DNA from 2 places in the Marinobacter sp. bablab_jr008 genome. Region 1 is predicted to be linked to the other one. Evidence: riboswitches for the same ligand, from Rfam matches in the RefSeq annotation. Region 1 holds a riboswitch; the other holds the start of a gene.
The links. Region 1 has a riboswitch for thiamine pyrophosphate ahead of thiC (phosphomethylpyrimidine synthase ThiC). Riboswitches for the same ligand answer to the same signal wherever they lie in the genome.
Positions count from the first base shown of each region.

Region 2: it holds a riboswitch for thiamine pyrophosphate, as region 1 does, so the genes downstream of both, thiB (thiamine ABC transporter substrate binding subunit) here and thiC (phosphomethylpyrimidine synthase ThiC) in region 1, are expected to answer to the same signal.

Region 1 covers NZ_JACDWW010000061.1:14,351-30,046, forward strand. The annotation lists gene JIF53_RS11535 (DUF1249 domain-containing protein) at 1-316, opposite strand, end outside; gene JIF53_RS11540 (NUDIX domain-containing protein) at 313-933, opposite strand; gene thiC (phosphomethylpyrimidine synthase ThiC) at 1,048-2,925, opposite strand; TPP riboswitch at 3,006-3,119, opposite strand; gene JIF53_RS11550 (TolC family outer membrane protein) at 3,257-4,660, shown strand; gene waaA (lipid IV(A) 3-deoxy-D-manno-octulosonic acid transferase) at 4,708-5,961, opposite strand; gene lpxL (LpxL/LpxP family Kdo(2)-lipid IV(A) lauroyl/palmitoleoyl acyltransferase) at 6,064-7,026, shown strand; gene JIF53_RS11565 (mitochondrial fission ELM1 family protein) at 7,031-7,996, shown strand; gene JIF53_RS11570 (glycosyltransferase family 4 protein) at 7,993-9,111, shown strand; gene JIF53_RS11575 (glycosyltransferase) at 9,108-10,121, shown strand; gene JIF53_RS11580 (SGNH/GDSL hydrolase family protein) at 10,099-10,755, opposite strand; gene JIF53_RS11585 (YrbL family protein) at 10,780-11,451, shown strand; gene JIF53_RS11590 (mannose-1-phosphate guanylyltransferase/mannose-6-phosphate isomerase) at 11,535-12,953, shown strand; gene JIF53_RS11595 (lysophospholipid acyltransferase family protein) at 12,950-13,858, shown strand; gene JIF53_RS11600 (glycosyltransferase family 4 protein) at 13,882-14,910, opposite strand; gene JIF53_RS11605 (glycosyltransferase family 4 protein) at 14,981-15,696, shown strand, end outside.
Region 2 covers NZ_JACDWW010000075.1:65,153-80,848, forward strand. The annotation lists gene JIF53_RS15430 (methyl-accepting chemotaxis protein) at 1-86, shown strand, start outside; gene JIF53_RS15435 (hypothetical protein) at 161-424, shown strand; gene uvrY (UvrY/SirA/GacA family response regulator transcription factor) at 527-1,186, shown strand; gene uvrC (excinuclease ABC subunit UvrC) at 1,170-3,029, shown strand; gene pgsA (CDP-diacylglycerol--glycerol-3-phosphate 3-phosphatidyltransferase) at 3,037-3,591, shown strand; gene JIF53_RS15455 (ABC-type transport auxiliary lipoprotein family protein) at 3,588-4,196, opposite strand; gene JIF53_RS15460 (MlaD family protein) at 4,193-5,131, opposite strand; gene JIF53_RS15465 (ABC transporter ATP-binding protein) at 5,131-5,925, opposite strand; gene JIF53_RS15470 (ABC transporter permease) at 5,929-7,077, opposite strand; gene JIF53_RS15475 (ATP-binding cassette domain-containing protein) at 7,114-7,728, opposite strand; gene JIF53_RS15480 (ABC transporter permease subunit) at 7,721-9,388, opposite strand; gene thiB (thiamine ABC transporter substrate binding subunit) at 9,393-10,397, opposite strand; TPP riboswitch at 10,446-10,537, opposite strand; gene JIF53_RS15490 (murein L,D-transpeptidase catalytic domain family protein) at 10,702-11,445, shown strand; tRNA gene JIF53_RS15495 (tRNA-Gly) at 11,574-11,649, shown strand; tRNA gene JIF53_RS15500 (tRNA-Cys) at 11,707-11,780, shown strand; gene JIF53_RS15505 (helix-turn-helix transcriptional regulator) at 12,114-13,109, shown strand; gene JIF53_RS15510 (hypothetical protein) at 13,210-13,866, opposite strand; gene JIF53_RS15515 (hypothetical protein) at 14,047-14,703, shown strand; gene JIF53_RS15520 (AAA family ATPase) at 14,762-15,696, shown strand, end outside.

The sequences.
Region 1 (15,696 bases):
GGTAGCAGCTGATTACTTCGGCCATCAGGGCGTCGTGGTATACGCGCACTGTCATCCGCGGGTTATTCAGCCACCGACCACTATTGTGAACTTGTTCCAGCAACAGGGTTTCGGTGAATCTGGCCGTCTGCAGTACTTCAATCCGCACCCGGCCCAGGTACTGGTTCTCCCGGTGCAGTTCGAACTCACATACGGGCTTGCCATCCACCTCAAGCTGGCGCAGCTTGCGCAGGCGCTGATAGTTGCCGTCGCAGAGTGCCCCCAACTGGCGCAGGTCCGGCACATACTGCCTGGGCCGTTTTACCCACTCCGTCATGCTTGCCACTCCCGCCGCAAACGCTCCCGGTTCAGTTGCAGCCACTGGATGGCAATAATCGCGGCGGCGTTATTGATGCGGCCATCAGCAATCATGGCAAAGCATTCATCCGCTGACACCACGTGGCTGAGAATGTCCTCGTGCTCATGTTCCATACCGAAAACACCACCAGCCTCGGCGGTGCTGATCTGACCGCAATACAGGTGGATCATTTCCGTGGTACCGCCTGGGGACACCAGGTAATCGCAGATCTTGTCCAGGCGACTGAAACTCAGCCCAGCCTCTTCCTGACCTTCTCGCTGGGCCACCTCTTCCGGACTCTCACCATCCTCGTTCATGCCAGCAACAAGTTCCAGTAACCAGGGGGACTGGTTACGGTGGAGCGCCCCCAAACGAAACTGCTCCAGAAGTACAACCTCGTCGCGCGCCGGGTCGTATGGAAGCACGCAGGTGGCATCACCCCGGATAAACAGTTCCCGGGTAAAGACGGGCATGTCGCGACCATCGAAGCGCGGATGCGTCAGCCAGAGTTTGTCCATTCGGAAGAAGCCCTGGAACACGGTTTCACGTTTTTCGACTTTGACGTCGCTGGCGTTGAACTGGAATGGTTTTGGCATTACTTCACCCGGTTGCGCATTCGGCCTTGAACGATAGCCGGAGCCACGGCGGGGTGCAAGTTAACACCCCGCCAGGCTCGGATTCACGCCATCATGGAACCAAGTGAATGCGGGTCAGATCTTGTCGTAGATCTTGCTGCCCGATTCCACAAACTCCCGTGATTTCGCCTGCATACCGGCATCAATCGCCGACACCTCATCGATACCGTGCTCTGCCGCGTAATCCCGGACCTCCTGGGAGATTTTCATGGAGCAGAACTTGGGGCCACACATGGAGCAGAAATGCGCCACCTTGGCCGATTCCTTGGGAAGGGTTTCGTCGTGGTAGGCGCGGGCGGTGTCCGGGTCCAGGCCGAGGTTGAACTGGTCTTCCCAGCGGAACTCGAAGCGGGCCTTGGACAGCGCGTTGTCGCGGATCTGGGCGCCTGGGTGGCCTTTGGCGAGATCGGCAGCGTGGGCGGCGATTTTGTAGGTGATGATGCCGGTTTTTACGTCGTCTTTGTTGGGCAGGCCCAGATGCTCTTTCGGGGTGACGTAGCAGAGCATGGCGCAGCCATACCAGCCGATCATCGCCGCGCCGATGCCGGAGGTGATGTGGTCATAGCCCGGGGCAATATCCGTGGTCAACGGGCCGAGGGTGTAGAACGGCGCCTCGTCGCAGCATTCCAGCTGCTTATCCATGTTTTCTTTGATCAGGTGCATGGGCACGTGGCCGGGGCCTTCGATCATGCACTGGACGTCGTGTTTCCAGGCAATTTTGGTCAGCTCACCCAGGGTTTCCAGTTCGCCGAACTGGGCTGCGTCGTTGGCGTCGGCGATGGAGCCGGGGCGCAGGCCGTCGCCAAGGCTGAAAGAGACATCGTAGGCTTTCATGATTTCGCAGATGTCTTCGAAATGCTCATACAGGAAGCTTTCTTTGTGGTGCGCCAGGCACCACTTGGCCATGATGGAACCACCCCGGGAAACGATGCCGGTGGTGCGTTTGGCGGTGAGGGGCACGTGGTGTAAACGAACACCCGCGTGGATGGTGAAGTAATCCACGCCTTGCTCGGCTTGTTCGACCAGGGTGTCCCGGAAGATTTCCCAGGTCAGGTCTTCCGCAACGCCGCCCACCTTTTCCAGCGCCTGATAGATAGGCACGGTGCCGATGGGAACCGGGGAGTTGCGGATGATCCATTCGCGGGTTTCGTGGATGTTCTTGCCGGTAGACAGGTCCATCACCGTATCGGAACCCCAGCGGATCCCCCAGGTCAGTTTTTCTACTTCGTCTTCGATGGACGAGGTCACCGCCGAGTTGCCGATGTTGCCGTTGATTTTCACCAAAAAGTTGCGACCGATGATCATCGGCTCGGTTTCCGGGTGGTTGATGTTGGCGGGAATGATGGCTCGGCCGCGGGCCACTTCGTCCCGAACAAACTCGGGAGTGATTTCAGGCGGCAGGTTAGCACCGAAGGACTGGCCGGGGTGCTGGTCCGCCAGCAAGCCGTTGGCCCGGGCTTCCTGCAGTTTCATGTTTTCCCGGATGGCAACGTATTCCATCTCCGGTGTAATGATGCCCTGGCGAGCATAGTGCATCTGGGATACGTTTCGTCCGGGCTTGGCGCGCAGTGGCTTTCGCTCGTCCATAAACCGAAGGGGATCAAGCTGAGGGTCTTTCATGCGGCGGCGGGTGAATTCGGAGGTGTAGCCGTCCAGTTGCTCTACATCGCCCCGTTCGGCAATCCAGGCGGCACGAACCGGCGGCAAGCCCTTACGCAGATCAATAGTGGCTTCCGGGTCTGTGTAGGGCCCGGAGGTGTCGTACACCACCACTGGCGGGTTCTTTTCGCCACCCATTTCAGTGGGGGTGTCGCCCACGGTAATTTCCCGCATTGGCACCCGCAGATCAGGTCGGCTACCCTGCACGTATATTTTTCGTGAGCTTGGTAATGGTTTGATTGCTGCGGAGTCTACTTTTGCGGAGTCGCTGAGGTATGCTGGTAAGTCCGTCATGAAATGCTCCCGGTTGCTCTTGTGGTATCGGGTCGCGTATGACGGAGTTGCGACAAATAGCCCTACAGGCATGGTGTCGCGGTTCATCTGGCCTTAATCCCTACGCCGGTATTATCCGGATCAGGTCGCGGGTTCTGCGTTGCAATCTCAGCCGATCGCCAGTTTATGGCGAATCAGCACCCCGTCAAGACGCGATTCTGAATTGGTTTGCCCACAAAATACGTGGACTTAGCAAGTCTAGAGACGGGAACGATTATTGTCCATAATGGTCAACCAATACCTTTGGGTCATTGCCGGGCAGATTCCCGGAGTCAGTATTTCAGGAGAACCAATGAAAAAACGTTTACTTCCAGGATTGATCACCCTGCTCGCAGCCCAGCCTGCGCTTGCTCTGGATCTGATGGAAACCTACGAGAAAGCCCTGTCTTATGACTCCGGCATTGCCTCTGCCATGGCACAGTTCCAGGCACAGCAGGCAACCAGCGATGTCAGCAAGAGCGCCCTGCTGCCCAAAATCTCGGCGGTTGGGTCAGCAAGCTACACACGTTTCGAGCCCAGGAATATACCCGGGGGGGCAAACGCCGATGAGCTGACGCGGCAACTCTTCTCGGGAGACAGTTATCGAACCTACCGCTACGGCGTCGAGCTGACCCAGCCACTGTTCCGGGCTCAAGACTGGTTCAGCTACGAAGCCAGCCAATTCCAGGCCGAGGCGGCCGAGGCCCAGTACAACCTGGCCCAGCAACAACTGATTCTGGATGTGGCAACCGCCTACTTCGATGTCCTGCGCGCCAAGGACACCGTCACAACCGCAAAAGCGACTGAAACGGCCATCCAGCGCCAGTACGAACAGGCCCGGGAACGGTTTGACGTGGGGCTCATTGCCGTCACCGAAGTCTATGAAGCGCGTGCCAGCTACGACGATGCCAGGAGCCAGCGCATCGCCGCCGACAACGACCTGAATGTGGCCAGGGAACAACTGGCCCGGTTAACCGGAGAATATCCGGACGCCATGGAAAATCTCAGGCAGAATTTTCCGCTCGGGCGCCCGGAGCCCATGGATCCGACTTCGTGGGAAGCAACCGCGGTGGAGCAAAACTGGTCTATTCAGGCGGCCCTGAGGCAACTCAATGCCAGCGAAGCCAGCCTGAAAGCGGCAAAGTCCGGTCATTTGCCAACCCTTGAGCTGAGCGCCTCCTACCAGGAAACCAGTCTGGAGAACGCCCTTTTTACCCAGCAGGAGCGCAGCCAGTCCGTTGCCTCACTGTCACTGACCATCCCGCTCTACACGGGCGGCGGCACCCAGGCCGGCGCCCGGGAACAGCGTTCGCTGGTCACCGCCGCCGAACAGGACCTGAATACGGTGCGCCGGGATGTACAGGTGAACACCCGCAGCCTGTTCCTGACCGTGAACAACAACGTGGAGACAGCCTCTGCCCTTGAGCAAACCATCATCTCCCGCCGCAGTGCACTGGATGCAACCCGCGCCGGCTATGATGTAGGTACCCGGAACATTGTGGAAGTGCTGGATGCAGAACGTGCGTACTACGTGGCGCTGCGGGATTACGCCAACGCCCGCTATGACTACGTGATCAACACCCTGCAACTGAAGCAGGCGGCAGGCACCCTGAGCCCGCAGGATCTGATTGACCTGAACAACTGGCTCAGCGAAGGCGCACGGGGCATTGAAGCCCTGGCCGAAGAAGGAAAGACACTGGACGATCCGGTGCAGTAAGTCGGGCAGCTTGCAGAATATTCCGGGTGCCAGTGCGGCACCCGGAGTTACAACCGCTCCGTAATACCCTCCACGACCTTATCCAGCGCACCCCGGTTCTTGTTGACCACCGCCAGAGCCCGCTCACCGTATGCCTTCAGCGCCTCCGGGTCGTCTATCAGTGAACAGATCGCCCGCGCCAGCTCATCCGCATTTTCGACCAGCTGGACACCCTGATCATCCAGTAAGCGCTGATAGATTGTCTCGAAATTAAACACATGAGTGCCGGAGAATACCGGAATGCCCCAGGCCGCAGGCTCCAGCGGATTGTGCCCTCCCCGCTCGATCAGTGAGCCGCCCACGAAGGCGAGGTCACTGGCTCCGTAAAGCATCATCAGCTCTCCCATGGTGTCGCCAAGATACACCTCCGCACCAGCGGGAGATGCTCCTGTTGACCGGCGAACCACGGAAAAGCCCTCGCCTTGAGCCATCTCAGCTACCGAATCAAACCGCTCCGGATGCCGGGGCACAATGATGAGTAAGGCATCGGCGTGCTGAGCCAGAATCTGGCGATGAGCCGCCAGCAATTGCTCGTCTTCTCCGGTGTGGGTGCTGCCGGCAATCCAAACGGGGCGCTCACCCAGGGATTTTCGGAAGCTGACAGAGGCCGCACGGACATCATCAGGAATATCCGCATCGAATTTTACGCTGCCGGTGACCTCAACATTACCCGGAGCCACTCCGATGCGGCGAAACCGCTCTGCGTCTTTTTCGGCTTGCGCAGCCACCCAGCTGATGCTTTTGATAATAGGTGCTGCCACGCCCCGAACCCGTTCATACCCCCGGGCAGATCGTTCAGACAGACGGGCATTGATCAGAAAAACAGGCACATGACGGTGTCGGCACTGGCGAATCATATTGGGCCAGATTTCCGTTTCCATGATCACCAGGATGCGGGGGTTAACCCGATTCAGGAAGCGCCGAATAGCCCCGGGCGTGTCGTAAGGGGCGTAGGCATAGGCTACCCTGTCACCAAACATCTTCCGGGCCTGGGCCAGCCCGGTATCAGTCATGGCAGTCATCAGGATGGTCGCACCCAGGTTACGGGCCAGCAGGCGCCGGACCATGGGGCCGGCGGCAATGGTTTCACCCACGGAAACTGCGTGAACCCAGATAACCGGCCCGTGCATCTCGGGCACCAGTCCCAGCCGGTGCTGCCAGTTCTGCCTCAAGGCCGGCGCCTTGCGGCCCTGCCACCAGAGCCGGACAAGGATAAACGGCAGGGCGAGCCGGATCAGCAGGGAATAGATAAACTGGAACACGCAGGACTCCCGGCAAAACAGTGCGTTATCATAGGGATAAATTTGTTGTGGACGGGCATCTTGCCCCCCGGTAAAACGTTTGTCGATGCAGGATTCACGATTTTGAAAAAGAAGTACCGCAAACTCCCCAGAAACACCGATTACTCAGCTTACCGCCATCCCCGCTGGTGGCCAACCTGGCTGGGCATTGCGGTGATGTGGCTGGCTGCGCAGTTACCTATCCGCTTTCAATGGTGGCTGGGAAAGATGATCGGCCTGGTTGCCTGGAAACTGGCGAAGAGCCGGCGACATATTACCGAAACCAACATCCGGCTGTGTTTTCCTGAGCTGAACAAGCACCAACAGGACGCACTGGTGCGCAATGCCTTTATCGCCAACGGTATTGGTGTGATGGAACTGGGCATTGCCTGGTTCCGAAACCCGGCCAAACTTACCGGCATCACGCAGGTGCATGGTGTGGAGCATCTTGAGAAGGCACTGGAAGGCGGCCACGGCGTGCTGCTTCTGGGCGGCCATTACAGCACGCTGGACCTGGGGGGCAGCCTGGTTACCGAGTTTATTGAAGCGGACGTGATGCAGCGGGACCACAACAACCCGCTGATGAACGCGGTGATGACCCGTGCCCGGGGCCGGCGCTATGGCACGGTGCTGGGCGCCAAGGACCTGCGCGGCTTGTTCAAGTGCCTGAAGCAGAATCACGCGGTGTGGTACGCCACCGACCAGGATTACGGCCGCAAAGACATCGTTTTTGCCCCTTTCTTCGGCATTCCGGCCGGCAGCATTACCGCCACGTCCCGGATTGTGGAGCGCAGCAAATGCAAGGTAGTGCCGTTCAGCCACTTCCGCCGCGAAGACAAACCGGGCTACGACATCTATTTCCAGCCGGCGCTGGAAAATTTCCCGACCGGCGATGACCTGCAAGATGCTACACGCATCAACGCCATTATCGAACAGGAAATCCGCAAGGCGCCGGATCAGTACCTTTGGATGCACCGCCGCTTCAAAACCCGGCCGGACAAAGACGACCCCGGCTTCTACGGCCGCAAACGCAAGAAAAAAGGCTAGTCCCTTGGAAGACGATGCGCAGGCGCCGGTCATCTGGCTGATTACCGACAACAAACCCGGCCACCGCAGCCAGTTGCGAGGCCTTGCCGGGCGTTTGCGCGCACTAACGGGCGCAAAGCTGTATTGGTTAAACGCTGCGGATTACACCGTGCCGCTCTGGCGGGCTTTGCTCGGGCTGGCTCCCACTATGGACAAGGCCTTGCCCCAACCTGACCTGATTGTTGCGGCGGGTTCCGGCACTCACCGGCTGCTACTGGCCCTGCGCCGGTACCGCAAGGCAAAAACACTGGTACTGATGAAACCAGCCTTTCCCCTTAACTGGGTAGATGGCGCCATCATTCCCGCCCACGACGACGTAAAACCTTCAAAAACCGTGCTGAACACGGAGGGCGTCATCAATGCAATCACGCCGCTGTCCGAACTGACCGGCAAGCCGAACGCACTCATACTCGTCGGTGGTCCCTCGGAGCACTTTGACTGGAACAACGACACAATCACCTCGCAGATCAGCGACCTGATTGCCCGATACCCCCGGTGGCACTGGACCATCAGCGATTCCCGCCGCACACCGGAGGCTCTTTACCGGAGACTGACGGAACTTCAAAACGAAAACATCTTGGTTGTTCACCACAGCCAGACCTACGACGACTGGCTGAAACACCAGCTGGAAACCTCCCGGGCTGTCTGGGTAACGCCAGACAGCATGTCCATGGTGTGTGAAGCCGCCACCTCTGGCGTTCCTACCGGCATTTTCGACCTGCCCCCCCAGGCGGGTAGCCGGGTGGTTAATGGCATTAGCCGTTTAGCCAGGCTCGGGCTGGTCGCCCACTGGAGCGACCATGCCAGTGTAATGGCAGAACACCAGCCACAACACCCGAGGCTATGGGAAGCCGATAGGGCAGCGCGCTGGATCATCGAGCGCTTTCCCCGCCTTCTCCAGTCCGGACAAAACAAGGAGCAACGACCGTGAAAATACTGCAGGCCTTACCCGCCTTGTACAGCGGCGGCGTGGAACGTGGCACCGTAGAGTTTGCGGCAGAACTGGTCAAACGTGGCCATCAGTCATTCGTGGTCTCCAACGGTGGACCAATGGCCGAACAGGTTCGCGGCCAGGGCTCGACTCATATCCACATGCCAATTCACCGTAAAACACCCGCCTCGTTCGGGCAGGTTTTACCAATGCGCAAACTGCTGCAAGAGCTCAAGCCGGATATTGTGCACGTGCGCTCAAGGATGCCCGCATGGATTATCCACCTGGCCCTGAAAACACTACCGCAACATGAGCGCCCAGCCATTGTCTCCACCTTTCACGGTATGTATTCCGTAAACCCCTACAGCGCCATCATGGCCAGGGCAGACCAGGTGATAGCGGTTTCCAATTGTGTCCGGGACTACGTACTGGAAAACTTTCCTGTTCCGGAAAACAAACTGACAGTAATCCAGCGCGGCGTAGACATTGACGCCTTCCGCAACCGCGCCATCAACGACCAGTGGCTTGATATCCTGCTATCGCGGTTTCCACAACTGGCTGGCAAGAAGATCATCATGATGCCCGGCCGGATTTCCCGCTGGAAAGGCCAGCTGCATTTCATGGAAGCCATGGCCAGAATCGTACGCCAACGGCCGGATTGTCACGGCATCATCGTTGGCGGCGCAGAGCCCGGTAAGGAAAGATTTCTGCAAGAGCTGGAAAAAGAACGCAGCCGCCTGGGCCTGACCGACAAGGTCACCTTCCTGGGGCAGCGCAATGACATGACCAACCTGTACCTGCTGGCCGATGTGGTGTGCCATATGTCCACCAAGCCTGAGCCGTTCGGGCGGACAGTAACCGAAGCCCTGGCGTCCGGCACACCGGTGGTGGCTTACAACCGGGGTGGCGCCGCAGAAACCCTGCAGGCCTGTTTCCGCGAGGGACTGGTTACGCCGGATGATACAGGGGCTTTCGCCAGTGCGGTGCTGGGCCTGCTGGATAAGCCCCGGCCGGAGATTGAGTTGCCGGAGCGGTTTTTGTTGCGGGCGCAGACGGAGGCCACGCTCGCCATCTATCAAAAACTGATGGCAGCGCGGCAGGATCTCACCCCGTGAATATTCTGATGCTGATGCTCTCGGACAATCCAGATACCGGCGGCATGGAAAAACACGCCCGTGAACTCTCCAGCGAACTGGCACGACTGGGGCACACGGTGACGTTGGCGGCTGCATCACAGCATCTCTCGGACCTTGAACCAGCGGTAAAAACGCGAGCATTGGATACAGGTGGCTCACGCAACTCTCCCTTTTTACTGCTCACCGTCCTTCGTCTAATCAGAGCCAACGGTTTCGATGTTATTCATGCACAGGGCACGAAAGCGGCCTTCGTTCTTCAGCGGCTGACACCTTTTACGAGAAGCCTGATGCGAGTAGCGACCATTCACGGCTTCAAGTCGCGCTACCCTAAAGCCGCTGCGTTTCACCAACTGATCGCCGTCAGTCAGGCCCTTGCAACGGACATCGCCCAACCGGGCGTTACGGTCATCTACAATGGCGTATCGGTTATTCCTCAGGCGCCAGCCCTGCTTCCCAAGGAAACAGAACGGCCGGTTTGGCTGGCCGTGGGCAGATTGGTGTCGGTCAAAGGCTTCGACTTTCTCATCAGAACCTTTCAGTATTGCCCGGGAACCCTGCTCATAGCGGGTGACGGGCCTGAGCGGCAGCGACTTGCGGATCTCATCAGCTCAACCCATCAGTCTGAGACGGTGAAGTTGCTTGGCTTCCGCTCAGACGTTCCCGCACTGATGGCTGCGGCAGATGGGGTGGTGATCAGCTCTGAAAGAGAAGGGTTTTCTTATGTGTGTGCAGAAGCGCTCTTGCTCGGTAAGCCCGTCATTTCAACCGACGTACCGATAGCCAACGAAATCTTGCCTGAAAAACACATCTTTCGTGGTGAAGACCCAAAGCGGTTTGCTGCTTATCTAAGCCAAGACACTTCAACATTGGTCGCCGAGCAGGCAGAAGCACAAGCATTTGCTGCTGATCAACTATCGCTTTCCAGCATGGCTAGCCAAACGCTGAATGTCTATCAGAGAGCTATCGCTAACCTTGTTTCAATACACTAATAATCTTCGCCGCAATCCGTTCATGCCCTGCGGCTGTCAGGTGAGTACCGTCCTCCATGAGAGTGAGGTCGCGATGCGCCCAGATATCCTCATAAACATCCACGTACATCACATTATCGTGGGATTCCGCAATCCTCGCTAATGCTTCGTTGTAGACTTTGATCCTTGGGTTGCGTGGCTCATCCAGGTTGGGCGCCGTTGCAACAAGAATAAAACGGGTCTTGGGCGCCGATACAATCACCTGATGAAGGTTATCCACGTATTCTGATAACGGTACCTGTTCAACAGCCCCCAAACGCTTTTGCAGCTGCCATACACGCGCCAGTTTCTTGAGCTTCTTAACCAGCTTTCTGGCCAGTTTACGCAAGGGGAAATCAGGGTAATAAAGCACATAGGGTGCCCCGCGAAACGTTAGCCAGGAGTCCACCAGACCATACTGGACAAAAGCAACAGCGTACTGTGACGCGGGGAAAGCACGATTGTACTCAAGCAGTTCACGAGTCGTGCTCATAGTGTGTCCGCAATTGGTCAGCTCAAGCGCTTCCGACTCACAAACAATCTGTGGCCATAAAGGGAAACATTCACCTTTAAGCCCTTCTGTGTTGCAATCCCCGTATGCTATTGCCCGATTCACTCTCTCGCCTCAACTAATGAAACCATGCTAGACCTGTCTGACAAGTTGCCGTTCGCGCAGGGCTACAATCGCCTGTGTTACGAACACCCGTTAGATTCAGCCCGCTGCCTGAAGATCGTTCGCCCCGAAAATATTGCAGCCCGCACCCAAAGGCAATCACGCCTCAAGCAGCTTTTAGGAACCAATCGGCTCAACGATAACACCCAGGAGATCATCGCGCACAATCAGCGTGCCATACGAGAACTGCTCGCTAAAGGTCGCGAAGATCTTGTCTGGTCGCATCTGCCAAGGTTCTATGGAAGCGTGCAAACTTCCCTTGGCGAGGCCAATGAAAGCGAACTGATTCGTTGTGCTGATGGCAATGTTGCGCCAACGCTCGAAACACTGATGCAAGACCATGGCCTGACACCGGAACTGGAAACAGGCATCAGAGAATTTCTCGACTGGCTGAAACAAACCCGAATACTCACCAGAAACCTGCTCCCTCATAACCTGGTCGTCACGGATCGGATTGGCCGCACTCAATTGTTTCTGGTGGATGGTCTCGGGGCGCCAACGATCCCCCAGGCGCTGGCGCCGCTACCGGGCTGGAGTTCACATTACATAGATAGAAAGATCGACAGGTTCAGAAAACGACTGGCCTGGGAACAAAACGGCGAAGGTCTATCCTGGGAAGATTTCCAACGCCTAAGATAAAACCGTTAAGATCTGCGTGTTAACATATAGTGTCAGTGATTCTTAGCCGAATTGGCAACAATTCAACACCCTGGAGCGCGCACATGATTCACCCCGTCATTATGGCCGGAGGCACCGGCTCTCGCCTTTGGCCGTTATCCAGGCAACTGAACCCCAAGCAGTTCCTGAAACTGACGGACCAACATCTATCCATGCTGCAGCTGACCGTGGCGCGGCTGGATGGTATGGAATCCGCCGATCCACTCCTGATCTGCAATGAAGACCACCGTTTTCTGGCGGCTGAGCAAATGCGCCAGGCGGGCTACAAAGATGCCCGAATTATTCTGGAGCCTTGTGGACGCAACACGGCACCGGCCATCGCTCTGGCAGCCCTGCAACTGGTCAAGAACATCGATGAAAACCAGAACCCGCTGATGCTGGTTCTGGCCGCAGACCACCTGATCAAAGATATCGCTGCGTTCCAGAGCGGCATCCAGAAAGCCATACCCCTGGCTCAGCAGGACAAGCTGGTGACCTTCGGCATAGTACCCGGCCATGCGGAAACCGGTTACGGCTACATCCAGCAAGGCCCGAAATTGGCGGACGACAGCTTCAGCGTTAGCCGGTTTGTAGAGAAGCCCGACCAGACTACCGCGGAAGAATACCTCGCATCCGGTGATTACCTCTGGAACAGTGGCATGTTCCTGTTCGGCGCCCGCACCTACCTTCAGGAACTGCAGAAACACCGCCCGGACATTCTTGCGATCTGCCAGGCAGCGCTGGACGACGCCAGCGAGGATCTGCACTTCACCCGCGTGAATGAAAGCGTATTCGCCGAGTGCCCGGAAGATTCCATCGATTACGCCGTGATGGAAAAGACCGATAACGCCGCCGTGGTAGCGCTCGATGCCGGCTGGAGCGATATCGGCTCCTGGTCCGCCTTGTGGGAAGTTTCCGAGAAAGACAGCTGCGGAAACGCATTCAGCGGTGATGTCATTGCCCATAACACAGAGAGCACTCTGGTCCGGGCAGACAGCCGCCTTGTGGCCACGGTTGGCGTGAAAGATCTGGTGATCATTGAAACCAAAGACGCCTTGCTGGTCGCCCATAAAGATCAGGTCCAGGATGTCAAAAAGGTGGTTGAACGCATCAAGAATGATGGTCGACACGAGCACATGAATCACCGGGAAGTCTACCGGCCCTGGGGTGTATATGATTCCATCGATAATGGCCACCGCTACCAGGTGAAACGCATCACCGTGAAGCCCGGCGCCAAGCTGTCTGTCCAGATGCACCACCACCGGGCAGAACACTGGATTGTCGTCAGCGGCACCGCAAAGGTAACCAATGGCGAGGAGTCGTACCTGGTGACCGAGAACCAGTCCACTTACATACCGGTCGGCCAGATCCATTGCCTTGAAAACCCCGGCGTTATTGATCTGGAACTGATTGAAGTGCAGTCCGGATCCTATCTGGGCGAAGACGATATTGTACGATTCGAGGACCGGTACGGCAGATCATGAGCAAATTCAAGTATTACCTGATTGCCGGCCTGTTGCGGATGGTTAGCTATTTACCCCTGGGAGCCGCACAGTTCATCGGCAAATGGCTGGGGCTCCTGGCCTGGAAACTGGGCGGCAGGCCAAAGAAGATCACCGACATCAATCTGGACATCTGCCTGCCGGAACTCACCGAAGAGCAGCGCAGGGACCTTTCCAGAGACTCCCTGGCCCACACCGGCATGACGGCCCTGGAAATTCCGCTGATGTGGGAGTGGCCCGTAGATAAGTGCCTTGGGTTGATCAAGGAAACGGAAGGCCTGGAGCTGGTTGATGAGGCCCTGGCGACCGGCAAAGGATTGATCTTGCTCGCGCCCCACCTTGGCAACTGGGAGCTGGCCGGCCTGTTTTTCTCTTCCCGCTATAAGATGGCCGCGCTATATAGCCCTCCGCACATCAAGGAATTCGAAGATTACATGATTCGGGTGAGGGGGCGCCTGGGCTCCGAACTGGTACGCGGCGACCGTAAAGGCCTGATGCGCCTGATGGGCATTTTGAAGGAAGGTGGCGTAGCCGGCATTCTTCCCGACCAGTCTCCCCGGGGCAAAACCAACGCCTACGCGCCCTTTTTTGGCATGGACGTGATGACCATGACCCTGGTCGGCAAGTTGGTACAGAAAACCGGGGCCAATGTTCTGGTGACCTACGCCGAGCGCCTGCCCAACGGCGAAGGCTTCAAGATTCTGGTCACTCCGGCGGAGCCTGGCATTGGTGCCGATGATGCAGTGGCCGGCGCCACCGCATTGAATCAATCCGTGGAAAAGGTGGTACGAATGGCCCCTGAACAGTACCAGTGGGAGTACAAACGTATGCGGCACCGGCCGCCGGGGAACCCGAATCCTTATAAGCCCGGGCAGATTTGCGACTAACCGCCCGGCTGCCAGGAACTACCTTAGGATTGCAAGGTTGCGGAGTAGAGTCCCAGGTAACGCTCCGCTACCGACGCAGGGCTGAACGCTGTTAATCCAGCCTGGGCAGCGTCTGCGAAAGCGGCGGCCTGCTCTGGGTTATCGAGGATAAACTGAATCGCCGAAGCCAAAGCCTCCGGGTCACCCGGAGATACCAGAAGACCATTCGCTTTATCGGAGATCAGATCAGGAATGCCTCCGGCTTTGGCCCCAACCACCGGCACACGATGTTGCATGGCCTCAAGAATCGTTGAGCCAAGCCCCTCGGAGAGTGAGGGGAACACGAAGACATCCAGAGCTGCCAACCAATCCCCGACGTTATCTTTATGCCCCAGAAAACTGACGTTGGGCAAACCCTGTGCCTGGGACTTGAGCCACTGTTCATCTGGCCCTTCTCCCAGGAAAATGAACTGCACGTCTGGCCTGAGGCTGCCCAGCAAACGCGCTGCCTCAATCGTGATGTGATAACCCTTGTGCTTCAGGAGGCGCCCCACTTGGCCAACCAGGCGTTTGGCGGGATACTGCTGCCGGATAGCTTCGACGGCGTCTGGTGCGGCGGGAAAGCCTGAGAAACTCGAGGGAATGATGACAGTGTCCACGCGGCCCAGTCGCTGTTGTACAACTGATTCAATGGCCGAACTCAGGCAGACGACGGTCGCGGCTCCGCCATAGGCCGCAGACGTCAGGCGCCCGGTTCCGATGGGATTATCGACTCGCCGTGTTACGACGTAAGGCGTTCTACGCAGGCGGGACTCGATCCAGGCCCAGTAGACTGATTTACCGTCGTGGCAATGAACGAGGTCCCAATCCCCCTTGCCGTGGCCCAGCAGAAAATGTGCAGTCTCTCGCCTACCGAGCGATTGGATGCTTTCCAGCTCAGCCCATAGACGACTCCCCGGCCGGGCCACCAGCGATTGCTGAATGCCACGCTTCGCCAGCTCCCGAATCAGGTTTACGGTCTGTCGCTCACCGCCGGAAAAACCTCCGGCCAGATTTACGTGGCAAATGTGCATACCAACTCGGCCCCGTCGATGTTTTAATGGCGGCAGTGTAAGAGATCGACCATGAAAAGGACATAACACTGTGAAGCTACTTGTAATCAGCTCCTATGTAGATACCTGGAACTCTGTTCGGCCAGAAGCCGAAATGCTGATCGGGCTGGCAAAATTGGGTGTCGAAGTTGAGCTGATGACACAACCGGATGCGGAGTACCGCTCCCGATTTGAAGAAAACGGCATCAAGGTACACGGTTTCCATCCCCGAAAGAAAATAGAGCCTGAAGCCATTCGTCGAATTCGTCACCTCCTGATCGAAGGCAAGTTTGACGCCGTGTACTGCTTTAACAACAAAGCCATCGCTAACACCAACCTTGCGGCAATCGGCCTGCCAGTCAAAGTTATGACCTATCGAGGCCAAACCGGCAATATCAGCCGCTGGGACCCAAGTGGCTACCTGACCCACTTAAGCCCACGGGTGGATCGAATTATCTGCGTTTCCAAAGCAACCCGCGATGACCTACAAAAGCACGTCTGGGGCAACAAAGACAAAGTTTGTACGGTCTATAAAGGCCACGATCTCGACTGGTACCAGGATACTCCGGTAGACCTCAAACAATTCGGCGTACCGGATGGCGCCTTTGTGGTTGGGTCGGTGGCAAATATCCGCCCCAGAAAAGGACTGCCAATTCTGCTGAAAGCCACACACCTTTTACCCGCGGACAGCAACATCCACCTATTGCTCGTGGGCCGGGGAATGGACAATCCAGAGGTTCAGGCTCTAATCCAGGCCAGCCCGATGGC
Region 2 (15,696 bases), on a different contig from region 1:
GCCTTGTCAGTGAAGCGCTTAGGCAGGAATCGGTGGGCATGAAGCAGCTCATTGCCCGTTTCCGCACCCGCTCTCCAGAAACGTGATGATGTGTCTTCATCTGCGGGGGTTCTTGTCTGGCTCATAAAACCGTAACATACAGCGACTGACTGGAGGTTCTATGAGTAACGATGCATTGCAGCCTTCCGATCCGGACCCGCGAGAAGAAAAATTTGTAGTAGACACGGGTTTGCTTACGGCTGATCAGCTCGAGGGCCTGGCCGAGGAATACTGCACCCGTTATCACGGGTTGAATGACACCGAAAGTCCTCTGGCAGAGCGGGAGCACGTACTTGAAGCTGTGCGTAGGGGAGAACTGGTGGTCTGGTTCGATCCGGTTGAGAACACCGCCGGCCTGGGCTCCCCTTCCGGCAATAGTCTGTGATCAAGGTGCCCATTTTGGCAGTTTTTTTCATGCCGCCTACCGGCTGACGCTGCTAACCGTTACAATCGGCCTGTTTCCTCATACCTGACGGCGAGGTGAGTTTTGATCAGGGTATTGGTTGTTGATGACCACGAGCTCGTACGCTCGGGTATCACTCGCATGCTGGCTGACAATCCCGATATAGACGTCATTGGCCAGGCTTCGTCTGGCGAAGAGGCGATTGACTGTGTGCGTGAAAACCGTCCGGATATTGTCCTGATGGATATTCGCATGCCCGGTATTGGCGGCCTGGAGGCGACCCGGCGCATTCTTCGTATTGATGATTCCATTCGCGTTATCGTGGTTACCGCCTGTGCTGACGACCCCTATCCGGCCCGTGTGATGCAGAGCGGCGCCACCGCGTATGTCACCAAAGGCGCTGACATTCAGGAAATGGTGCGGGCCATTCGTAAAGCCCATTCCGGCCAGCGCTACATCAGCCCCGAAATTGCCCAGAAAATGGCACTGAAACAGCTCGGGGGTGAGCGGGATGAAGACGGCGAGCTGTCGTTGTTCGAGCGCCTGTCTGAGCGCGAAATGCAGATTGCCATGATGGTGGTGGATTGCCAGAAGGTTCAGGATATCTCCGACAAGCTGTGCCTGAGCCCGAAAACCGTAAACAGTTACCGTTACCGGATTTTCGAAAAGCTGGAGATTTCCAGTGATGTGGAACTGGCACTGATGGCAGTAAGGCTTGGATTGCTGGATGCCGACAAGGTCTGATCCCGAGCAATCTCCCGGGAAGTTCGACAGCCAGAATTTCCTGAAACAACTGACAGAACGCCCCGGTGTCTATCGTATGTATGACGATACCGGTGGCATCCTCTACGTGGGTAAAGCCCGCAACCTTCGCAAGCGCGTCAGCAGTTATTTCCGTAAATCAGGCCTGGCCCCTAAAACCGAAGCCCTGGTGGGCAAGATTGCGGCCATTGAAGTCACTATTACCGGCAGTGAAACAGAAGCGTTGCTGCTGGAACAGAATCTGATCAAATCGCTGCGGCCGCCCTACAATATTCTGTTGAGGGACGATAAGTCCTATCCCTATATCTATCTCTCCTCGCATTCGGATTATCCCTCGCTGACCTTTCGGCGGGGCCGCACCAAAAAGGGTGGTGGCATCTGGTTCGGGCCCTTTCCAAGCTCGGGAGCGGTCAAGGAAAGTCTTAATATTCTACAAAAGGTTTTCCGCATAAGATCCTGTAGTGAAAGCTATTTTAGAAACAGAACCCGGCCATGCCTGCAGTACCAGATCAACCGCTGCACGGCGCCTTGCGTCGGCTTTATCAGCCCTGAGGAATACCAAGAGGATATCCGGCACGCCAGCATGTTTCTGGAGGGCAAGAACCCGGCGATTATTCAGGACCTGATGCAGTCCATGGAGGATGCATCACGGGCGCTGGAGTTTGAGAAAGCCGCGGCGTACAGAGATCAGATCAACAATCTTCGCCATGTTCAGGAACAGCAATCCGTAGACGGTGAGGGAGGGGATGCAGATGTCATCGCCATTGCCCAGGATGCCGGTGTGGTCTGCATCGTTGTGATTATTGTTCGTGGCGGGCGGGTGCTGGGCACCAAGGATTATTTTCCTCGCTATTCCCTGGAACAGACCGAAGGCGAATTGCTGGCCTCGTTTCTGGGCCAGTACTATTTCGGTGGCGACACCCGGCGGGAGATTCCGCGCGACATCCTGGTGCCGGTGGCGGTAGACGGGCAGGAATTGTTATCGCAGGCCCTGTCGGAAGCCGCTCGACGGGAAACCCGCATTCGCGGCAATGTGCGGGGCGAACGCCGGCGTTGGCTGGAGCTGGCGATGACCAATGCCCGGCAAACCCTGCTGACACACCTCGCCAGCAAAGAAACCGTGTATCGTCGATTGCTGGCCCTGCGCGACCTGCTGGAGCTGACGGAAACACCTTCCCGTATGGAATGCTTCGATATCAGCCACAGTCATGGGGAAAATACCGTCGCATCCTGTGTGGTTTTCGACGAGAATGGGCCACTGAAAAGCGATTACCGGTTGTATAACATCCAGGACATAACCGCCGGCGATGACTATGCCGCTATGCGACAGGTACTCACCCGGCGTTACCGGCGGATGGTGAGCGGCGAGGGCAAGCGGCCAGATCTGGTGTTTATCGACGGTGGTAAGGGCCAGTTGAATGTTGCTCGTGAAGTGTTTGAAGAGCTTGGAATTTCCGATATCCCTCTGATTGGTGTCGCCAAGGGTGTGACCCGGCGCGCAGGGATGGAGCAGCTGATTGACGCCTTAACTGGGGCCGTATTCCGAGTACCGGCGGATTCTCCGGCGCTGCACCTGATACAGCATATTCGGGATGAATCCCATCGCTTTGCCATATCCGGACACCGGGCCGGGCGAGATAAAAAGCGGCGCCAGTCGACCCTGGAAGGTATCGAAGGGGTTGGGCCGAAGCGCCGGCGCGAACTGATTCGCTATTTCGGTGGCATCCAGGAACTCAGAAAAGCCAGTGTTGATGAAATGGCCAAAGTGCAGGGCATCAGCAAATCATTGGCAGAGACCATTTACGCAGCATTGCATGACCAATAGGAACACCATGAATTTACCGAACATACTGACCATGTCCCGTATCGTGATGATTCCGGTATTCGTGGTGATCTTTTACATGCCCATGCAATGGAGTTACCTGGTCAGCGCCATCATATTTGCTCTGGCAGGCCTGACGGACTGGCTGGACGGGTACCTGGCCCGCAAATTGAACCAGAGCACGCCGTTCGGCGCTTTCCTGGATCCGGTGGCCGACAAACTCATGGTGGCAGTGGCGCTGGCCGTCTTGATTGAAGAGTATTCGGCGGTACTACTGACTATTCCCGCCACCGTGATTATCGGTCGCGAGATTGTGATCTCGGCGTTGCGTGAATGGATGGCCGAAATGGGCAGCCGGGCCAGTGTTGCTGTGTCTTATATCGGCAAGATCAAGACCACCGCTCAGATGGCGGCCATTGTCGGGTTGCTGGCGTTTCCGCCGGGTAATTTCTGGGCTTATGTGGCCATCGGTCTGCTATACATCGCAGCAGTGCTGACCCTGTGGTCCATGATTCTCTACCTTCGTGCCGCCTGGGCTGACTTGTTTCCGAAAGAGGCAGGTTAATTGGCCGGAGGTTCCTGGGCCATACACTGGTGTGCCCAGGTGACTGTGGTCACGGATGAATGTGCACTGGCATTACTGAAGGCCTCCATCAACTCCCCCAGCGCGGTGCTTTGTGCGTTCGCACTGGCTTCATAACTCCTCACACACAAGCTCCGTCTGGTGCGATTATCCATGAGTTGCTGATGCAGCCTGATCACCACCCGTGTGCCAGTTTCACCATTCTCAGCATGAAATCCGGTCAGCTCGGAGACCAGGGTTAACTGCGACGTTGCCGGGCTGGTGTCAGTCATTACATTCTCGAACGCCCGACTTGCCCGGAAAGTTTCAAGCAGGTGATCGCGAACGACCACGGGAATGCTCTCCCGCCATCGGGCGCCTGCCAGGGCCCGGTATTCGTATGCCGATGGTTTAATCAGAATACGAGTGCTGTCCAGCGGGTCAGAAGCCAGTGGCGTATCTACCCGAAGGCTGGCCGGCAGCGACTGGTCAAATGCTGGCAAGTCGCTCGCTGGTGCCAGCTCCATCAGGCGAGGGGATTCGGGTACCGGGAATACCGTGCAGCCAGCCAGAATCAGGCTCAAGGCAAGAGCGAATACTACTTTCATTGTTCGTACTCCTTGATGCCGGCGCCGCCCCACAAGGTTCCGGTGGGGTCCTGTTCCAGCCTGCGGGTAAATGAGTTCAGGTTGCGCAAGGTGCTACGCAGTTCCCGCAGTGCCGGCGTGATTTCTCCCAGACCCTGAAGGCCGGCGTCCAGCGCCAGTTCATTATCGCCGGTCAGGGTGTCCAGCCGGTCCAGGGTAGGTTGAAGGGTAGTCAGTGCTCTGGACATGGCCAGGAGAACCGGTTCTACCCGTTCATCCAGTACCTCTCGGGACCTGTCTGCTGCGGCAGACACCTTGATAGCAGCTTCTTCGGCGCGTATTCCGGCCGCATCAAACTGGGCCATCAGCGCTTCCAGCTCGTCCCGACTGGCCAGCAGGGATTCACTGGCCTGGCGGGTGTTTTCAAGAATCTCGGCAATGTTACTCAGGTTGTTCTCGGACATCAGCTGGTTGGCACTCTCCAGCAACTGTTCGGCTTTACCGAGCATGGCCTCGCCGTTGGTCAGCAGGTTACTGAAGGCCGAAGGCTCGGCGGCTATCAGCGGTGGATTGTCTTTGTGGCCTTCCAGAATGGGGCTGTCTGGTGTGCCTCCGGTAAACTGTATGCTCATGCTGCCGGTTATGTTGGCCAGGACCAGGCCCGCGCGGGTGTTCTCCCGTACCGGAATATCCTGGTTCACCCTCACCAGTACCCGCACATGGGCGGGGTTGTCCGGCGCCAGGGTAAGATCCAGCACGTCGCCCACCGGGACGCCGGTATAGAGGACCGGGTTACCCTTGGCCAGCCCGCCAACCGGGTGATCAAACCCGATCCGGTAATAGGCCCAGTTGGTGTCGGTAGATGATTTTCCAAGCCACAGGGCAAACAGCAAGGCAGCGCTGACTGCCGCAAGCGTGAAGAATCCGATGATAACGTGATGGGCCTTGGGCTCCATTAACCGGGCTCCTGTTTGGTTAGCCTGTTGTGGGCTGTAATCGCCGCGCGGCCACGGGGGCCATGGAAGTAGTCCTGAATCCAGCGATCGTCGGTTTGTGCCACCTTTTCCAGAGTATCGGCAACCAGCACCCTGCGTTGAGACAGAACCGCAACACGGTCACAGGTGGTGTACAGGGTATCCAGATCGTGGGTAACAAGAAATACCGTCAGGCCCAGTGCGTTGCGAAGGGTGACAATCAGCTCATCAAAGGCGGCAGCGCCGATCGGGTCCAGACCGGCGGTTGGTTCATCCAGAAACAGGATTTCCGGGTCCAGCGCCAGCGCCCGGGCCAGGGCCGCCCGCTTGACCATACCGCCGGAGAGTTCGGCCGGGTATTTCGTGGCGGCTTCTGGTGGCAGGCCGGTCAATGCCAGTTTCATTCGGGCCAGTTCCTCCGCTTCGGCCCGCGACAGCCGGGCGTGTTCAATCAGCGGCAGCGCGATGTTCTGCTCAAGGTTCAGTGAGGTGAACAAGGCACCGCCCTGAAACAGAACCCCGAAACGTTGCTCATAGCGAGATCGTTCGGTGGCGGATAATTCCGTCAAATCTTCACCAAAAACGGTGATATGCCCGCCGGACGGTGGATTCAGGCCAACTATACTGCGCAAAAGAACGGACTTGCCGGTGCCGGAACCGCCGACCACACCCAGAATCTCCCGGGGATACAGATCCAGATCGAGTTTCTCATGAACGATGTGGCTGCCGAACCGGTTGTCGAGTGCGCGTACCTGTATGACCGGATGATCCGCCATGCTTTACCAACCCATTTCCATGAAAAACAGCGCTGCCACGGAATCCAGCAGTATCACCATAAAGATAGACTGCACCACGCTGGAGGTGGTGTGTTCCCCGACAGACTGAGCACTGCCGGCCACTTTGAAGCCTTCCAGGCAACCAATGACGGCGATCAGAAATGCGAACACCGGCGCCTTGCCAAGGCCGACCAGGAAGTGCTTCAGGGCGATATCCCGTTCGACAATGGCAATGAACTGGCTGGGTGGAATGTCCAGTGCCAGAGCGCAAACCATGGCCCCGCCAACCATCCCGGAGATCATGCCGATAAAGGTGAGAATGGGGAGGCTGAACATCATCGCCAATACCCGGGGAACCACCAACAGTTCCACCGGATTAAGCCCCAGGGTGCGAATGGCGTCGAGTTCTTCATTGACCTTCATGGCGCCAATCTGTGCGGTGAATGCACTGGCGGTGCGGCCGGCCAGCAGGATGGCGGCCAGAAGCACGCCGAACTCCCGCAGGAACGAGAACGCCACCAGATCCACGGTGTAAATGGTTGCGCCAAAGTCTTCAAGAACTGTCGCGCCAAGAAACGCAACCACGGCGCCAACCAGAAAGGTAAGCAGGGCAACAATGGGCAGGGCGTTCAGGCCGGTGTCCTGTAGTGCCGCCACAAAGGGTGTTATACGCCAGCGAGTAGGCCGGGGCAGGATGTAGAACAGGGTGCCCAGCGTCTGGCCAATAAACCCGGCCAGCAACCAGACCAGCTGCCCCAGCGTGGTCACCTTCTTTCCGATCTCCGCCAGGAACGCCACGACCGGGTTAACGGTTGCGACCGCCGCCGACGGCTGGTTCATGGCTTCAGCAACCGCCTGTATCAGGGCACGCTGTTCATCCGGTAATTCGGCTCGTTCCAGAGCGCTGATCAGAGCGTCGCTGCCAAGCAATTTGACCATCAACGAGGCGCCGGCGGTGTCCAGGCGGCCCAGGCCGGAAAAATCCGGGTTGCAGGCGGCTGCGCGAGGTTTCAGGGCAGTTGTTTGCCGATTCAGGACGGAATAGTGGGACAGAGTCCAGTCGCCGGAAAACTTCAGCGTATGGCCACCGAATTCGGCGTTACCAGGAGTGTGGGCGCCAAGTGGCTGAGATAGGCCTGGTTCATTTGCCACGGAGTCACGGAGTCCCTGTTTGAGTTCTCTGAAAGCTTAAAGATTCCAGTGGCTGTCTGCCAGTATTCTGCGTTCTTCTTCATCGTGACTGGCCAGTAGCATGGTGATGCCCCGGGCTTTCTCTTCCAGCAGCATGGCGTACAGAATCTTCCGGGTCTCGGTGTCCAGGCCAGTCATCGGCTCATCCAGCAAGAGCAATGGTTGGCGCCGCAGGATGGCTCGCAGCAAGGCAACGCGCTGGCGTTGGCCACCGGAAAGCTCGCCAGGCATTCTGGGACCGAAACCTGCTAACCCGGTGCGTTCCAGCCCGGTTTCAATGGCGTGGCGTTGAGATTCATCCAGCTTGAGACCGGGGTGAATGCCAAGGCCAATATTGGTAAAGACATCCAGGTGCTCGAACAGGTTGTGTTCCTGGAACACGCTCGTGACCGGGCGCTGCCAGGGTTTTAGCAAGTGGATCGGCTTGTCCTGCCAGAGAATCCGGCCGCTGGCTGGCGGGAGAAAACCTGCAACCAGACTGAGCAGGGTTGATTTGCCGGAACCGCTCGGGCCCTGGATGGCCAGACATTCACCAGCAGGCACGGAAAAATCGAATCGCCAGAGATGGCCGTCAGGGCCATACTCGAAGGCCAGATCTTTGATCTCAAGCATGTTCAGGCTCCGGCAGTGGTTGGCTCGCAGCGGAAGTTGTTCTGGACTTAATGCCGGGAACACGGGAGAGCGATACAAAAATCAGTATCAGTAACCCCAACAGCCAGAGTCCGGTACCTGCGGCCTCCCCTAAGCGGTAACTACCCAGTTGCTGATATAGCAAAACGGGGAGAGTGGGTTTGCCGGGACTGCCGAACAGGGCGATAACACCGAAGTCACCCAGAGATAATGCCACACCATACGCCAGGGCCAGAGCAACTGGACGGCGCAGATACGGCCAATACAGCCATCGCCATCGATACCAGCCCAGGATGCCCAGTTGGTCTGCCTGTTTGAGTGATCCGGAGTCTAGGCTTGCGAGAGGTCCGCGCAGTATCTGTAGCACAAACGGCACGGCCATCAGCCCGTTGATCAGGCCCACCAGGAACCAGCCCTGCATGGTATTCCCCAATTGCGGCCTTAACAGAATAAAAAGTCCGGTCCCCAGTACCAGAGGCGGAACGATTAAGGGGAGATAGCCGGTGACGGCTGGCACTATGGCCAGCCAGCGCCGACCAGCCCGGTTGGCGGCTGCCAGAGTTAGCAAGGCAACGAGCACCGAGCCCAGCCCGGCTGGAAGGGCGATGAACAGGCTGCGGGCGGTGGCCGGCAAGAGCTGCTGGTAAATAGAAGTAGTCTCCGCCGTTGGCCATAACGCCGGCAAACCGCGCAGGATAATAGCCAGCAGTGGCGCGACCAGAAAGGCCGTGAAAATCGCCAGGAGCAGACCCGCTGAAAACCCTTGCCAGGGCCGTGCAAACAGAGGGACCGGACGTGATAACCGGCGGTTTGGCAGTACAGCTGTGTCCAGACGCTTCCTGAAAACCAGCCACCAGAGGCTGCCACAGATCAACAGCTGCAGAATGGCAAACAGCGCGGCACGGGCGAAATCGAATTCAAAGCGCAGGGCCTGGTAGATGGCGACTTCCAGGGTCGTTGTTCCTGGCCCTCCGCCCAGCGTCATGATGATGGCAAAACTGGTGAAGCACAGCGTGAACACCAGTGCCGCCACGCCGGGCAGTACCGGTTTGATGGCGGGCCAGTGTACCGCACGCCACAGCCACCAGCCGCCGAGCCCAAGCTGAGAAGCTGTTCTCATTCGTGGCGCGGGTATGGAATCCAGAGCCTGCAACAGGATTCGGGCCGCCAGTGGCGCATTGAAGAACACGTGGGCGAGCAGAATGCCGGTCAGCCCATAAAGATTCCAACCATTTCCAGGAAGCCAAGTATTGAGCAGACCGGTTAACCAGCCCTGCCGACCAAACACCGCTATGATGCCTGAGACTGCCACGATAGTGGGTAAGACCAGACTCAACTCCATCAGCCGCAGAATCAATGTGCGACCAGGGAAGCCTCTGTAGCGGGCGAGGGCGGTCGCTACCGGGAGCGCCAGCGCCAGGCTTAACAGGACAGATAAAAAGGCCTGCCAAAGGGTAAATCGGACCACGCTCTGGAAATAGGAACTTGCCAGCGTGCGCCCCGGATCCAGCTCTCCGGCCTCCTGTAGTATGCTCCCCAAGCCAAGTGCCACGAGCAGCAATAGCCCGGTGCCGAGTAACAGGCCGGGCCAGATTTGCCAGCCAGGATGGCTGAAGGGGGCGGCACTCGCGTGTGTTGGCATCACATCAGTCGGTCAGTGCATCAAGCCAGTCGTTCACCAACTGTCGGCGAATGGTGGCAACTTTCGCGGGGTCTATATACAGGGCTTCGGATGGTGTAATCAGCTTGTCGAAAACGTCTGGCAATTCATCGCCAAGATCAACCGCCGGATACATCACATTCTTCAGTGGAAGATGACGCTGGAAGTCCGCGGTCAGCATGAAGTCCAGAAACTCTCTGGCAAGTGTCTTGTTATCGGAGCTTTCCACCAGGGCGGCGACTTCCACCTGCAGGTAATGTCCTTCATTGAAACGGGCCGCCTGATAACGGTCAGTTTTGTCGATAGCCATGTGATACGCAGGAGAAGTGCTGTAAGAGAGGATCATAGGCGCTTCGCCATTCATGAATAGCGAGAAATAACCGTCACTCCAGCTTTGGGTGGTTGCGAGAATCTTGTCGCTGAGCTGCTGCCACTTTGCTGGCGCTTCATCACCATAGACGGCATGCATCCAGAGCAACAGGCCGAGTCCCGGTGTGCTGGTGCGCGGATCCTGAATGATGATCTTGAGATCGTCTGGCGCGTTGACCAGTTCTTCAAGGCTTGAGGGCGGTTCCGACAACTGCTCTGTATCGTAGACAAAGGCAAAATAGCCCCAGTCGTAGGGCACGAAAGTGTCGTCGTCCCAGTTAACAGGCAATGCCAGGCGTTCCAGTGATTGGCCGTGGCGGCCCAGAAGGCCGGTTTGCCGAGCGGTCTCCATGGTGCCGGTATCCAGCCCCAGAACCACATCTGCCGGGGTGGAGCTTCCTTCCAGCCGGAGCCTTTGCAGAATGTCTCCGCCGCTGTCCAATACCGTGTAGTTCAGGGAGCAGCCGCATTGGGCTTCAAACGCCTCTTTAACTGCGGGCCCCGGGCCCCATTCGGCGGCAAAGGAGGGATGGGTATACACATTCAGGACGGTCGGTTCATCGGCGGCAACCATCAGCGGCAGCGACACGGCGAACAACGCGGGAATCAAGCGTGAAATCATACATGGGCACCTTGTTCAGTAGCGGGGGTGCCATGCCGCGAACACCACGAAAGGTGGTGACTCAATCCCTACGCCGGTATTAACCGGGTCAGGTTCCGCGGGTATGGTCTCAGCCCTTCCAGGCACCCCGTTGAGTTGAGTCAATGCTATCACGCCGGAGCCACACCCCGGAATTCGTATGTTTGATTACTGCTTGTTTATTTTTTGTACGGCGATGACGGGTGTCTCATTTTTTATTGATAGAATGGGGCATTTTTTGATCTGCGGATTTATGCAGCTTCTATCTGGTTGAGAGGTAAGTTTGATGCCAAAGCATCACAAACGACGAAAGATTTCTGCCCTGGTTGCAGGCGCGCTTTTTACCCTTGGGTTGTCGGCCGCAGGCCACGCCCAAACCGCGAACGAGGAGATGTTTGGACGTTTGGCTTCCGCGGCTCCCAAGCTCAGCCCACAGGTTCTCGAAGCTGCACTCAAGGCAACCCGTTGCGCCATCAGCAATGGCACGGCCATGCCAGAGCGGCTGGCGGTGATCGACTTCTCTTTGCCGTCCTCCAAAGAAAGGCTATGGTTGTTTGATCTGAACGAAGGAGAATTAATCCTTCGTGACCTCGTGGCTCACGGTAAAAACTCTGGTAATGCTGAGGCAACCGCATTTTCCAATATCGAGGGCAGTCACAAGTCCAGTATCGGCCTGTTCAAAGCCGCCGAATCCTATCGGGGTTCCCATGGCTATTCGTTGCGCCTTGATGGATTGGAACCGGGTTTCAACGACCTGGCTCGTCAGCGGGCAATTGTTATCCATGGTGCAGACTACGTTCAGGACAGCTGGGTAACAAAGTACGGCAGAATCGGCCGTAGTCATGGCTGTCCGGCGGTAGACAATCAAATCATCAAAACCGTGGTAGACGAGCTCAAGGGCGGACAGCTGGTGTTTAAATACTACCCCGATCAGGAGTGGCTCCAGTCCTCCAGTTACCTGAACTGCGATTCCGCCGGGCAGCTGGCCGGTGCGCGAAGTACCACAGCGGTGGTTGGAGATCGATCCTAAATCGTTGCTGGCTAAACTTTGTGCAGATTTTCAGTAAAAACAGAAAGTTGAAAAAAAGGTGTTGACGGCGAAGGCGGAATCCGTAGAATACGCAGCCGTTGACGAGGCAATGCCTCGGAAACATTAGAGCGGGAATAGCTCAGTTGGTAGAGCACAACCTTGCCAAGGTTGGGGTCGCGAGTTCGAATCTCGTTTCCCGCTCCAATTTCTCCAAGTCTCTCAATGCCTCCTGAGAGCAAAAGCCAGAATCCAGGCTTCCCCGGCGCGGTGGCAGAGTGGTTATGCAGCGGACTGCAACTCCGTGTACGCCGGTTCGATTCCGACCCGCGCCTCCATTTTTCCCAGTGTTTCAAACGAATTTCAGCGATCAGAATAGTTTTATTCTGCACTCAGGAAGTTCTCCGAAAGTTTCTCGAGGCTCGAAACCGGCCTATCCGTAACGCTGAAACCTCGCATTCATCCCTCCAGATACTCAACTTCCTGACGAACTGCGATGCTTGTTTTCTCAGCCGAATCTGACTGATAGAGCGCGCTGTTTGAAATACTATGTCGCCCATGTCAAGGATTGCGAGCAGGCGCAAAGCTGGTTTGATTCTTTGAGATTGATTAAGGTGACGCGTTACGAACAGTCAGTCGCTTGAAACTACCAATCTGACAGAGAACCCCCAATGTCCAACACCGCGGTTCGTTACCTCACCATGCTCAGAATGGTGCCTCGTTTCCCGAAGACCATCACCACTAGTGAACTTGCAGAGCGCCTTGATGATCATGGTTTCCGGGTCACCATGCGATCAATACAGCGGGATTTGGAGAAACTGAGTCTGGACTTTCCGTTAATCGTGGATGAGGAATCCCGACCGTACCGGTGGTCTTTCGATCGTAATGCAACGATTGATATTATCCCGGCACTCGACCTACCTGCCGCGTTAACGTTTGAGTTGGCCAGAGCCTACCTGTCACCCATGCTGCCACCACGGGCGCTATCTCACCTGAAGCCCCATTTCGACGAAGCCCATCGCACCTTGCTCCGGGAAAAGAATCCTCTGGGTCAGTGGCCAAACAGAGTGCGTGTCATCAACCGCGGGTTGGGTGGTGAACGGCCGGCTATTGATGCGGATGTTCTGGAAACCGTTACCGAAGCCCTGTTACGAGAGTACAAGTGCAAGCTGACCTACCAGGCTCGTAAATGGGCCGAGCCTGAGGAGATCGTGGTACACCCGTTTGGACTGATTTTCCGGGATCCGAATGTGTATCTGATTGGCACCATCGAGGGCAGGGAAAGCACGCGCCAACTGGTTCTGCATCGAGCCACCACAGGTGAGTTGATAGAAGAACCATCGGATAGACCAGAGGATTTCGACCTGGATTTGTACATCCGTTCGGGCGCCATGGGGATTCTCAAGTCCAATGAACCGGTTTACCTGAAGTTACGTTGTGACAAACCGGCTTTGAACCATCTGATTGAATCACCTTTGGGATTTGACCAAATCACCAATGAGATTGACGACTCAACGTTCGAGATTGCCGTTACTGTGGGCGACACCCAGGATTTGCGGTGGTGGCTGACGGCGCAGGCGATTCATTGCGATATTCTGGAGCCTGAATGGCTAAAACAGGAAGTAACCTCAACGCTCGAGCGCTGTTTGTTTCGAATTAAATCTTAAAGGCTGAGCAACTCGAGAAGTGGATGGCAGTTATTTGCTCGAAATGCTTTGCTGAGAACGAGCCGCGGGCTGAGAAGCTCCGCGACGTCTTTCTGAATATTTAACTGGCATTGAATCCCAGGTTTGGGCAGATAAGGTGCACCATTTTATCTGATTTCCGACGGTAATCGTCGCCGGCCCAAACGTAGGCCTTGATCCAGATAGTCACGTCTTGATATTGGAATCTGATACAGCTTGCACCGTCCATGTGTTTGCTTGTTCTCGGAATGCCTTCCTTCCGCTCAAAGACAGTGGCAACGAGCCCAACACGATAATCGCGTCCACTGTCCTGTTGGTACTTCACGGAACTGAAATCGGCGTTGGAGAATTGATAGAGCGAGTGTCGCTCAAGATCGAGTTCAGTATTTACGCCATCTGCAGGCGTAGTGTAGGGGTGACTGTGATAGTCCCCTAAAAATGTCAGTTCCGGGTAGAAGACGGATACGAAATCTGCTTTGGCTTCGTAGCTCTCTTCTTTGTCAATTACAAAACCCTTTCCTCTGTGAGCTGCTGTTGACACGTCGGCCATCGCAATCCGAAAAACCTCTTCACCTAGCCCCGATTTGCTTCGATAGCCCCAGAGGTTACCGAAAGTTTCAAGGTGCTTTGACTCTTCTTCAGAATCTGGGTCTCCGTGATCAATGGCATAGGCCTCCAATGCAGCAGTCACTATCGTGAAAAAGGCTTGGTCTGAAATTGAAACAAGACAGTTCGACATATTGGCCCCGGCAGAATAAAAGAAATCATATGCTCTTTTATCTGTACATGAAATTCAAGAGTGCTTCGAAGTGTGATGCAGCGCTTAACGGCTACCAAATCCTGTTGTTTGCACATGAGGTAATTTTTTAGTCTGTCGCAAACAGTGACTGAAAATAATTCGAAGAAATGAGGAGTCTGTATGAACAAAGAAGACATTCCAAAGCTGGCTGAGAAATTACTCAGTGATTACCTCCATGAACCTGGCGGGGTACTCTACAGTAGCCATGAAACATTGAAGCCAGGCAAAGTTTACCTCTTAGGATTCAATCCGGGAGGTAGTAATGGGAGCTCACTGGCGAATAGCTTGGACACCATGCTGTCACACACTGAGAACGCCTATATTGATGAATGTTGGTGTAATGGCAGTGGCTCGTGGGATAGTGGTGAGGCGCCCTTGCAGCGGAGAATAGACTGGTTGCTTACTGAGCTCGGTTTGGAGACACGTGAGGTTTGTGCAAGTAATTTGATCTTTCTGCAGAGTAGAACGGTGAAGGATATCGGTTATGAGCTGGCTGATATCTGTTGGCCGGTTCATGAGGCAATTATGGACATAATAAAGCCAAATTTGATTTTGGCTTTTGGTAATTCCCAGGTATCGCCATACGAGTATTTGCATTCAAGATTTGGGGGGAGCCAAGAAGAGCTGCCCGCCGGACATGGTAGCTGGAGGATCAAAGGATTTTCCTGCCAAATAAATGGTCGGCCAACATACGTCGCCGGCCTGCCCCATCTCAGCCGATACTCCCCAATTGACAAGCACGACGTCACTGAATGGCTCAAAACCAGATTAGGTTAGCGACACAGCGTGTCGCCTTCGGCCTTCAGAATGCACGTAGATCCTCTGGAGGCCCGCTATGCTGTTATGGAAAGAACTCATCAATGAAGCCCACGAGCCGGACTATCCTGCATCCTCATCCAAAGACGACCTGAAGCTACTGCAAATCTACCTCTGTCGGTTGTTCCTCATCACCGGGTATAAAAAGGAATTCCGTCTCGTTGGCATGGAAGAGTCGGACGTTTTCCTTGGGCTGAAGCTGCCGACAAGAGATGATGGTGAGGTAAGCGCCCCCGTCTTTCTGGAGGCAGTGCGCAAACGTGAGCAACAGCTCACCCGAAGCCTGAAAGGCAAGCCGGAACTGTCCTTTGAGCCTCTGTTGGCCAACCTGATCAAGCTGCTGAAGCCGAGCGTGGTTGAGGTCAAACTGTTGATCTTCGCCATCCTTCTCCTCAAACACCCGAAGGCTAAGGATGTCATGCGGGATCTGGAGATTAATGAATTTGGAAACTCGGTTAGTGCTCTGGCCAGGGCGATGCGAGAATCCGGGAGAACCATTGCGGCGGCGTTAGATCAGGACGCCATGCTTTGCCAAATTCGCCTGTTGGAGGAACCGAACCAGAACAGCGATATCTGGGATCTGGTAGAGGCCGGGCCGCTCCTGAGTCAGCTGGTGGTGGCCACCTCTGAGCAATGTGAGGCAGGCGCCACAGAAGACATCGAACAGATGCTGTTCAAGCACATCTGCCCGCCAGGACCAGCGGCACTGCATTCCATCGCCGATTTCAGGGGTGTTCCTGATCTTCAGCTGATGCTGGATTACCTGCAGGATGCTCTGAATAACAAATCTCGTGGCAAAAACATTCTGCTCTACGGCAAGCCCGGCACCGGGAAAACCCAATTGGCCAGGGCCCTTGCGGAAAAGCTGAGTGCGCCGCTGTATGAAGTACCCACCAAAGACAGCCACTCTGGCGCCATGACCGGCCGTGTTCGCCTGGACGCTGCCAAGATGGC